Regions from separate parts of the Streptomyces sp. AN091965 genome, predicted to be linked through region 4. Evidence: riboswitches for the same ligand, from Rfam matches in the RefSeq annotation. Region 4 holds a riboswitch; each other region holds the start of a gene.
What was found. A riboswitch is a leader RNA that binds a small molecule or an ion and turns the genes downstream of it on or off. The one in region 4 is predicted to bind cyclic di-AMP.
Positions count from the first base shown of each region.

Region 1: linked by a shared signal. The riboswitch ahead of MQV74_RS30195 (M23 family metallopeptidase) and the one ahead of MQV74_RS25065 (C40 family peptidase) in region 4 are both predicted to bind cyclic di-AMP.
Region 2: linked by a shared signal. The riboswitch ahead of MQV74_RS20220 (M23 family metallopeptidase) and the one ahead of MQV74_RS25065 (C40 family peptidase) in region 4 are both predicted to bind cyclic di-AMP.
Region 3: linked by a shared signal. The riboswitch ahead of MQV74_RS17955 (LysM peptidoglycan-binding domain-containing protein) and the one ahead of MQV74_RS25065 (C40 family peptidase) in region 4 are both predicted to bind cyclic di-AMP.

Region 1 is NZ_JALDMY010000001.1:7,068,153-7,070,342, forward strand. Features, by position in the region: gene MQV74_RS30190 (M16 family metallopeptidase) at 1-439, shown strand, start outside; cyclic di-AMP (ydaO/yuaA leader) riboswitch at 681-842, shown strand; gene MQV74_RS30195 (M23 family metallopeptidase) at 856-1,689, shown strand; gene MQV74_RS30200 (GntR family transcriptional regulator) at 1,975-2,190, shown strand, end outside.
Region 2 is NZ_JALDMY010000001.1:4,810,356-4,812,545, reverse strand. Features, by position in the region: gene MQV74_RS20225 (PP2C family protein-serine/threonine phosphatase) at 1-428, shown strand, start outside; cyclic di-AMP (ydaO/yuaA leader) riboswitch at 660-828, shown strand; gene MQV74_RS20220 (M23 family metallopeptidase) at 841-1,974, shown strand.
Region 3 is NZ_JALDMY010000001.1:4,295,597-4,297,786, forward strand. Features, by position in the region: gene eno (phosphopyruvate hydratase) at 1-140, opposite strand, end outside; gene MQV74_RS17955 (LysM peptidoglycan-binding domain-containing protein) at 402-1,142, opposite strand; cyclic di-AMP (ydaO/yuaA leader) riboswitch at 1,147-1,332, opposite strand; gene MQV74_RS17960 (transglycosylase family protein) at 1,524-2,190, opposite strand, start outside.
Region 4 is NZ_JALDMY010000001.1:5,872,240-5,874,429, reverse strand. Features, by position in the region: gene pcrA (DNA helicase PcrA) at 1-909, opposite strand, end outside; cyclic di-AMP (ydaO/yuaA leader) riboswitch at 1,203-1,358, shown strand; gene MQV74_RS25065 (C40 family peptidase) at 1,367-2,190, shown strand, end outside.

The sequences.
Region 1 (2,190 bases), 1.2 Mb from region 4:
CTCCGCGGCGCCGCGGTCCCCGGAGGGCGCCCCGGGCGTCGCCATGCTGGCCATCAGCGGCTCCGTGGACACGCCGAACACGGGCCCGGCGCTCGACGACCTGTGGAAGGTCCTGCGCACCCTCGCCGCCGAGGGCCTCACGGACGCCGAGCGCGACGTGGCCGTGCAGAACCTGGTGGGGGTGGCCCCGCTGAAGTACGAGACGGCCGCCGCCGTCGCCGCGACGCTCGCCGACCAGGTGGAGCAGGAGCTGCCGGACGACTTCCAGGCGAGCCTGTACCGGCAGTTGGCCGGGACAGGCACGGTGGAGGCCACCGCGGCCGTCGTGAGCGCGTTCCCGAGCGACCGTCTGGTGACGGTGCTCGTCGGTGACGCCGCACAGATCGAGGAGCCCGTCAGGGCCCTCGGCATCGGCGAAGTGACGGTCGTCACCGGCTGATTGCCCCGCACCCATAGGGGTGGGACAAACCGGCGCGAACGCCGTGTAACTCAAGGGACCCCGGAGGCTCAGGAAGCCTCCGGGGTCCCTGCATGCTGCCATATGTCCGAATTGACATGGAGGTTGGGCGTCTGCCGTGTGGCGTGCGCTACAAAAGGCAGGATCCGTTTGTCGATTGAAAGATGAGGCGTTTAGCGTCAGTGCGGCTGTACGTCACGCAGTACGCCGCGCCCGCGGCACCGGACAGTCATCGCCGAGTCCCCGTACGGCGTGAGCCAGGGGAGCCGGGGACCCACACGTCCCCTGGGGTGAATCGGTCCCCTTGCCGCGAGGCGAGGAGTCCGTAGGAGACCTTCCTGCTCCGAACCCGTCAGCTAACCCGGTAGGCGAGAAGGAAGGAAAGGACCAGCCGCTTCATGGCGCTCATCCGCCCGACCGGCAAGCACCGCCGTCCGAGCCGCATCACACGCACCACTGCCAGCGCCGCGGGCGTCGCCGCCCTCACCACCACCGGTGTGATCTCGGGCCTGGCCGCTCCGGCCCTCGCCGCCGACGGCTCCGCGGACCACGCGAGCACCGGCCTCACGCAGGCCATCGCCATCAACGACACGCTGGCCGACGAGATCGACGCCCAGGCCGCCGCCCAGAAGCAGGCGGCCAACGACGCCGCCGCCCAGAAGAAGGCGGAAGAGGCGGCGCGGCAGAAGGCCGCCGAGCAGAAGCGCAAGGCCGAGGCCGCCGCGAAGGAGAAGGCCAAGAAGGAAGCCGAGGCCAAGGCGGCGAAGGAGGCCAAGGAGCGGGCCCGCGAGCGCGCCGCCCGTGACGCCGAGCGCAAGCGCCTGAACGCCTACGTCGCCCCGGTCGCCGGCTCCTACGTCTCCACCTCCTACAAGGCCGGCGGCGGCATGTGGTCCTCCGGCAGCCACACCGGCATCGACTTCCACGCAGCGTCCGGCACCTCGGTGCAGGCGGTCGGCGCGGGCACCGTCGTCGAGGCGGGCTGGGGCGGCGCCTACGGCAACAACATCGTGATCAAGATGAACGACGGCACGTACACCCAGTACGGCCACCTGTCGTCCATCAGCGTCACGGTCGGCCAGGCCGTCACCCCCGGCCAGCAGATCGGCCTCTCCGGCTCCACCGGCAACTCCTCCGGGCCGCACCTGCACTTCGAGGCCCGTACCGGCGCCGAGTACGGCTCGGACATCGACCCGATCGCGTACCTGCGCTCCCACGGCGTGGGCGTCTGACGCATCGACGGCGCGCGCCCCGCGCCCGCGCACGTCCCGAAAGCCCCGGCTCACCGAGCCGGGGCTTTCGGCATCGGGGCACGGCCCGGCCCTAAGCGCCCACGACCGGTAAGCGCGCCGCCGCGCACACCTTTGGCCAAAAGATATCCATGGATTCCGGTGCCCCATCGGAAAATGCGGCCATCTGCAATAGAGTCCGTCGTGGCAGCGTCCATGGAGTCGCCGCACCAGCGTCTTCAACGCGTCGCTCGACGCGTTTCGCGGGCATTAAAGCGGAGGTCCGTCATGCGCATTCCCGCGCACTCGGTCTGCACGGCCATCCGGGACGACATCGTCTCCGGTGTCTACGAACGCGGCACGCGGCTCACCGAAGAACTCCTCGCCCGCCGCTACGGCGTCTCGCGCGTCCCCGTGCGCGAGGCCCTGCGCACCCTGGAGGCCGAGGGCTTCGTCGTCACCCGCAGACACGCGGGCGCCTGCGTCGCCGAGCCGACCGAGCAG
Region 2 (2,190 bases), 1.1 Mb from region 4:
GGTTCACCACGGCCGTCCTCGCGGAGATCCCGCGCGGCGGCGGCAGCGTACGCCTGGTCAACCGCGGCCACCCCGAGCCGCTCCTGCTGCGCGCCGACGGGCGTCTGCGCGTGCTCTCGCCCGCCGAACCCGCGCTGCCGCTCGGCATGGGCGACCTCGGCGTCTGGCCCGACCGGGCGGACGAGACCGACTTCCCGCCCGGATCCACGCTGCTGCTCCACACCGACGGGCTCAGCGAGGCCCGGGACGCGCGGGGCGCCTTCTACGACCCCGCGGCCCGGCTCGGGGGCCGCGTCTTCTCGGGAGCGGACGCCCCCGACGCGCTCCTGTCCACGCTCGTCGCCGAGGTCCTCGACCACACCGGCGGCGGCGCCACCGACGACATGGCGCTCCTCGCCGTACGACGGCCCGTCACACCCCGTGACTGAACGGAGTCCCAGCGCAGCGCAACTGACGCCCCGTCATGCGCAGCTGAAGATCGATCCCGCTGCGCAGCGTCATGGCGCCCACTCAACTCGCCCTATTCCCAGCCTTGATGTCCCGTTGTGTTCGTGGCGTAAGCGTTAACGATCAACTCGAACAGCTTGGAATACCGACCCGCTGTCTATTAACGTTCGATAACGCAGCGCGGTCGTCCCAGCCGTCACACCCGGCGGCTCCGCGCGCACGCGCCTAATCCCGCAAGGGAGCCGGGGAACCACCATCTTGGGGTGAATCGGACGCCTCTCGCGCACGCGGACCCGTATCCGCCGTGCACGAGCAGCGGCCGTAGGAGACCTTCCTGCTCCGAACCCGTCAGCTAACCCGGTAGGCGAGAAGGAAGGAAAGGAGTGCGCCCCCGTGGCGTCCAACCGGCCTGCCCCAGAAGCGCTCTACATACCCCACGGCAGTCTCATCGAGGGTGCCGACGGCGGCGAAGGACCCGGGGGACACACCGGGTACGCCGACCAGGCCGAGGCCTCCGCGCCCGCCGGGTACGCCGGTTACGCCTCCCAGGAGCCCCCGGCCTCCTGGGAGGAGTGGAACCCCACCGCGGAGACCGTCCGCCCCGTGCGCGGCAAGCACCGCATCCACAAGAAGGGCGGCGGCGGCCTCGCCCGCAGCTCCACCGTCCTGGGCGTCGGCGTCATCGCCGCCGTCGGCGCGGGCGGCATCGCCACCGCGCAGGGCGGTAAGCCGCCGGTCTCCATCGCCATGCCGGACCTGGGGTCGCTGCCCGGCGTCGGCTCCCTGATGGACGGCGACGACACCGCCGCACCGGTCACCGCCGCGGCCGCGGCGCCGCTCAGCTCCGCGGGCGTCACCGGCGCCGACGCCGAGCGGGGCACCACGGACGCGGGGGAGGCCCTGCGGGCCCGCATCCTCCAGCAGGCCGAGAACCAGCACCACCAGGCGGACGACGCGCAGCGCAGGCAGGCCGAGGACGCGGCCGTGGCCAGGGCCGCCGCGGCCGCCACGGCCCAGCAGGGCAAGGCGGCGGCCGAGGCCAAGGCGAAGGCCGCGAAGGAGAAGCGCGAGAAGGAGGAGGCGGCCCGCAAGAAGCGCGAGGCCGAGCGCCTCGCGAAGCTCGCCAAGAGCTACACGCTGCCCGCCTCCTCGTACGTCCTCACCTCCCACTTCGGCGACTCCGGCTCCATGTGGTCCTCGGGGCAGCACACCGGCCTGGACTTCGCGGGCTCCAGCGGCTCCCCGCTGAAGGCCGTCCACTCCGGCACCATCACGGAGGCGGGCTGGGCGCGCGCGTACGGCTACCGCACGGTCCTGAAGCTCGATGACGGCACCGAGATCTGGTACTGCCACCAGTCCTCGCTCTCCGTCAGCGTGGGCCAGAAGGTCAGCACCGGCGACGTCATCGGCCGCATGGGCGGCACGGGCAACGTCACCGGGGTCCACCTCCACCTGGAGGTCAGGACGGGTGGCGGCGCGGCCATCGACCCGCTGTCCTGGCTGCGCGGCAAGGGCCTGACCCCCTGATCCCGCCCGCCGCGGAGCCCCCCGTGACCGCGCGGCCCGCTGACGGCCGACCGCTGATCCGCTGACGGCCGACCTCTGACGGCCGATCGCTGACCGCTGGCGGCCGATCGCTGACCGCTGACCGCGAAGGGTCCTCAGACTCCGGCGGTCCTGGCGACGACCCCCCGACGCCAGGGCCGCCGGTTCCTCCGTCCCGCGGCCTCCCCGGCCGGTTCC
Region 3 (2,190 bases), 1.6 Mb from region 4:
GCGCCGGTGGAGGCGCCGGACGGGACGGCGGCACGGCCGGTGGAGCCGTCGTCGAGGCCGACCTCGACCTCGACCGTGGGATTGCCTCGGGAGTCCAGGATTTCCCGGGCTACGACGACGTCGATGGACGGCACGAGCATCTCCTTATGGGATGTGACGCGGGGTACGCGGGGGTACTAGGGGCCGCGCTGGCCCCTGCGACACGAGCCTAACCGGCTCCGGGGCATCGGCCATCCGACCGCCCAGCACATGGACGGGCCGACGGGCCGAACGCGGATAGTTCCCTCAGCAAACAAACTACCGGACAAAAAGGTACCGCCCCGGTGCGGCGGGGGGACGCGCACCGGGGCGGTAGCCCATGGGGACGGGGCGGCTCCGGGCGCTGCCGGGGCCGGGGCGGGTCAGCTGAGGTGCAGCTGCTGGCCCGGGTAGATGAAGTCGGCGTCGGAGACGATGTCGTCGTTCAGCTGGTACAGCTTCTGCCAGCCACCCTTGACGTCGTGCTCCTCGGCGATCTTGGAGAGGGTGTCGCCGGACTCGACCTTGTACTCGCCGTCGCCCTTCTTCACGACCTTGCCGGTCGGGGTCTGGACGGTCTTCTTCTCGACCTGCGGGGCGGCCTGCTGCGGCTGGTGCTGCGGCTGGGCCTGCGGCTTGGGCGCGGCCTGCTGCTGCGGCTGGGCCTGCTGCTGCGGCCGCGGCTTGGTCTGCTGCTGCGGCTGCTGCTGGCCGCCGCCGGAGGAACCGCCGCCGGTGTACGGGGAGCTGGACAGGCCCACGCCGCACTTCGGCCAGGCGCCCTTGCCCTGGCCCGCGAGGACCTTCTGGGCGATCTCGATCTGCTGCGCCTTGGACGCCTTGTCGGCGGTGGGCGCGTACTGGGTGCCGCCGTACGCGGCCCAGGTCGAGGCGGAGAACTGGAGGCCGCCGTAGTAGCCGTTGCCGGTGTTGATGGACCAGTTGCCGCCGGACTCGCACGCGGCGACGCGGTCCCACTCGGCCGGGGTGGCGGCGTTGGCCGTGCCGGCCGCCATCAGCGGGGCGGCGACAGCGGCACCGGTGACACCGACGACGGTGGCGGCGCGGGTGGCCTTGTCGAGCTTGGTCGGACGACGGTGCTTGCCCTTGCCGGAACGCAGCATGAAGTGATCCCCTCACCGACGCCTGCGAGGTGAGCTGTCGGGTTCGGGCGGGTGAGTGCCCGGCCGCACGTCCTAGCGCGCGACTTCACCCCTAGCCGTGTCCGTGCGTCCCGCGGTCTGGCGACCGCTCAACGTCCGGGCCCGGCACTTACCTTGGGTCCCCCGCTCCTGCCTTCGGCGCTCGAAGCGACGACTGTTCCCGTCCGGCCGTTGGCAGGATTCGGCGTACCGACCGGCGGGGCCCGCTGTGGCGAGCGGTCATGACCGTAGTCAGGCAATCATCCGAATTTCAAAGACGATCAGGGCTTCTGAGACCCATCTCTCACTTGCCTCTCACCGTCTTTAAACCGGACATTCATCGCGAACTGCCAGGCTTTCGCCCTACTTCCCGCCCGGCTTCCCCTCGGTCACTTCCTTGTCGTCCGCGCTCAGTTCGAGCCGCTGACCGGGGAGGATGAGGTCCGGGTCGGAGCCGACCGTCTTCTTGTTGCCCGCGTACAGATCCGTCCAGCCGCCGTCAAGGTCGTGGCTGTCGGCGATCGCCGAGAGGTTGTCGCCGGAGCGGACCGTGTACGTGCCCGCGGGGCGCTCGGCGCCGGGGACGTCCCGCGCGTCGCCGCGCGAGGCGTGACGGCCGGGACCGGTGTCGCCGGACGGGGCGTTCTCGTCGGCGCGGTCGCCGCGGTGACGGCCCGAGGAGCCGCTCTCGGACGCGTCGTCCGTGCCGGGCCCCGCGCTGTCGGACTCCCGCGGCGAAGCGCTGTCGTCCGCACCGGACTTGTCGGAGCCGTCGGCGGCGGGCTTGCGGTGCTTGCCGCCGCGCTCGTCGCTCTTGCCGCCCTCGTCGGCGCGGTCGGCGCCGCCGTCCCGGCCGTCCGCTTCGTGACTCTTGTCTCGCGCGTCGGCGGAACTCCCGGGCTTCTCGGCCTTCTCGGAGCCGTCCGCGTCCGCGGCGGCGTCCTCGCGCCCGCCCTTCGCGTCCTTCTCCTCGCCCTTGTCCTTCTCCTTGCCCTTGCCCTCGTCCTCACCCTTGCCGGACGTCGTGGAC
Region 4 (2,190 bases):
GGAGGGGCCGACCAGCTCGCGCACCAGCGCGTACTGCGCGTGGTTCGTGTCCTGGTACTCGTCGACCATGACGTGCCGGAAGCGGCGGCGGTAGTGCTCGGCGACGTCCGGGAAGGCGCGCAGGAGGTGCACCGTCGTCATGATCAGGTCGTCGAAGTCGAGGGCGTTGGCCTCACGGAGGCGCGACTGGTACATCGCGTAGGCCTGGGCGAGGGTCTTCTCGAAGCCGTCGGCGGCCTGGGCGGCGAAGTCCTCCTCGTCGATCAGCTCGTTCTTCAGGTTCGAGATCTTGGCGCTGAAGGACTTCGGCGGGAACTTCTTCGGGTCCAGGTCCAGGTCCCGGCAGACCAGGGCCATCAGGCGCTTGGAGTCCGCGGCGTCGTAGATCGAGAACGAGGACGTGAAGCCCAGCTTCTTGTACTCGCGGCGCAGGATGCGCACGCACGCGCTGTGGAACGTCGACACCCACATCGCGCCCGCGCGCGGGCCGACGAGCTGCTCGACGCGCTCCTTCATCTCGCCCGCGGCCTTGTTCGTGAACGTGATCGCGAGGATCTGGCCGGGGTGCACCCCGCGCTCGGCGAGCAGGTACGCGATGCGGTGGGTCAGTACCCGGGTCTTGCCGGAGCCCGCGCCGGCGACGATGAGCAGGGGGGAGCCCGCGTGCACGACGGCCGCGCGCTGGTTCTCGTTCAGCCCGTCGAGGAGCGCCGCCGGGTCGAGGACCGGGCGGGGGGCGCCGTCCCGGTAGTACCCGTCCCGGGGTGCGGGCGCGTCGAACTTCCCGTCGAACAGGTCGTCCGGAATCGGCTCCGGAGCGCTGTCCTCGGGCGGCGGCGGGGACTCTTCCTCAGCGCCCTGCGAGGGCTTGAGGTCCGCCAGGAAGCTGTCGTCAAAGAGGCTGCTCATCGCCTCCCGAGTCTAGGCGGCCCCACTGACAAACCACCCCGGGTTCCGGCCACCGCCCCGGCCGCCCGGCACCGTCCACGGGGTGCCACCGGGCGCTCACTCCGGGCCACGCCGCAGGTGAGCCGCGTCGCGGGGGCGCCGGGAAGCACGCGCAGGTGCGGAAAGTCACGAAAACGTATCGGGCATATCGAACATCAATCTTCCCCCGCGCCACAGGAGTTGGCTAGCGTGCTCCGCGGGCCGCACGTCCCCCCAAACCGGCGAACCACGCCGGGCCGCGCGGCCTCCGCCGAGTCCGACGCGCGCCGATCCCGACGCGTCCGGAGCCGGGGACCCACCATGATCCTGGGGTGAATCCGTCCCGCTGCGCCTCGCACGGGCCGGTAGGGCAGCCCTTCCGAACCGCCCGAACCCGACAGCTAACCCGGTAGGCGGTCCACGGAAGGAGTCGCCTCCCTTGGCGTCGCACCGCAAGCCGCGCACCCGCTCCCCCCTGGCACGCAGCGCCCCCGCACTCGGCATCACGACGGCCGCGCTGACCTCCGTAGCGCTCCTGTCACAGAGCGCGAACGCGGCACCGTCCGCCCCCGCGCAGCCCACCAGGCCCGCCGAACCGAGTCTCGAAGAGGTCCAGAAGAAGGTCGACGACCTCTACCACCAGGCGGGCGTGGCCACCCAGAAGTACAACTCGGCCAAGGAACGCACCGACAAGCAGCGCAAGCACGTCGACAAGCTCCTGGACGACGTCGCCGGGCGCACGGACGACCTGAACGAGGCCCGTCGGCAGCTCGGCTCCTTCGCGGCCGCCCAGTACCGCACCGGCGCCGTCTCCGAGACCGCCGCGTTGATGCTCGCCGACGACCCGAAGGGCTTCTTCGACCAGAACCACCTCGCGGACCGGCTCACCAACCGCCAGAAGAAGGCGGTCGACGACTACCAGACCCAGCAGGTGGCGGCCACCAAGCAGCGGGCGAAGGCCGCGAAGAGCCTGCGGACCCTCAGCGACTCCCGCGACGAGCTGAAGTCGAGCAAGCGGACCGTCCAGACCAAGCTCGGCGAGGCCCGCACGCTGCTGTCGAAGCTGACCGCCGAGGAGAAGGCACGGCTCGCCGCGATCGAGAAGCGGAAGGAGGAGGCGGCCCGGCGCAAAGCCGCCGAGCTGGCGCGCAAACAGGCGGAGGAGGAGCGTAAGCGGAAGGCCGAGGAGGCCGAGCGGCGGGAGCGGGAGCGGGGATCCGACGGCGGCTCGGGGACGGGATCCGGGTCGGGCTCCGACACCGG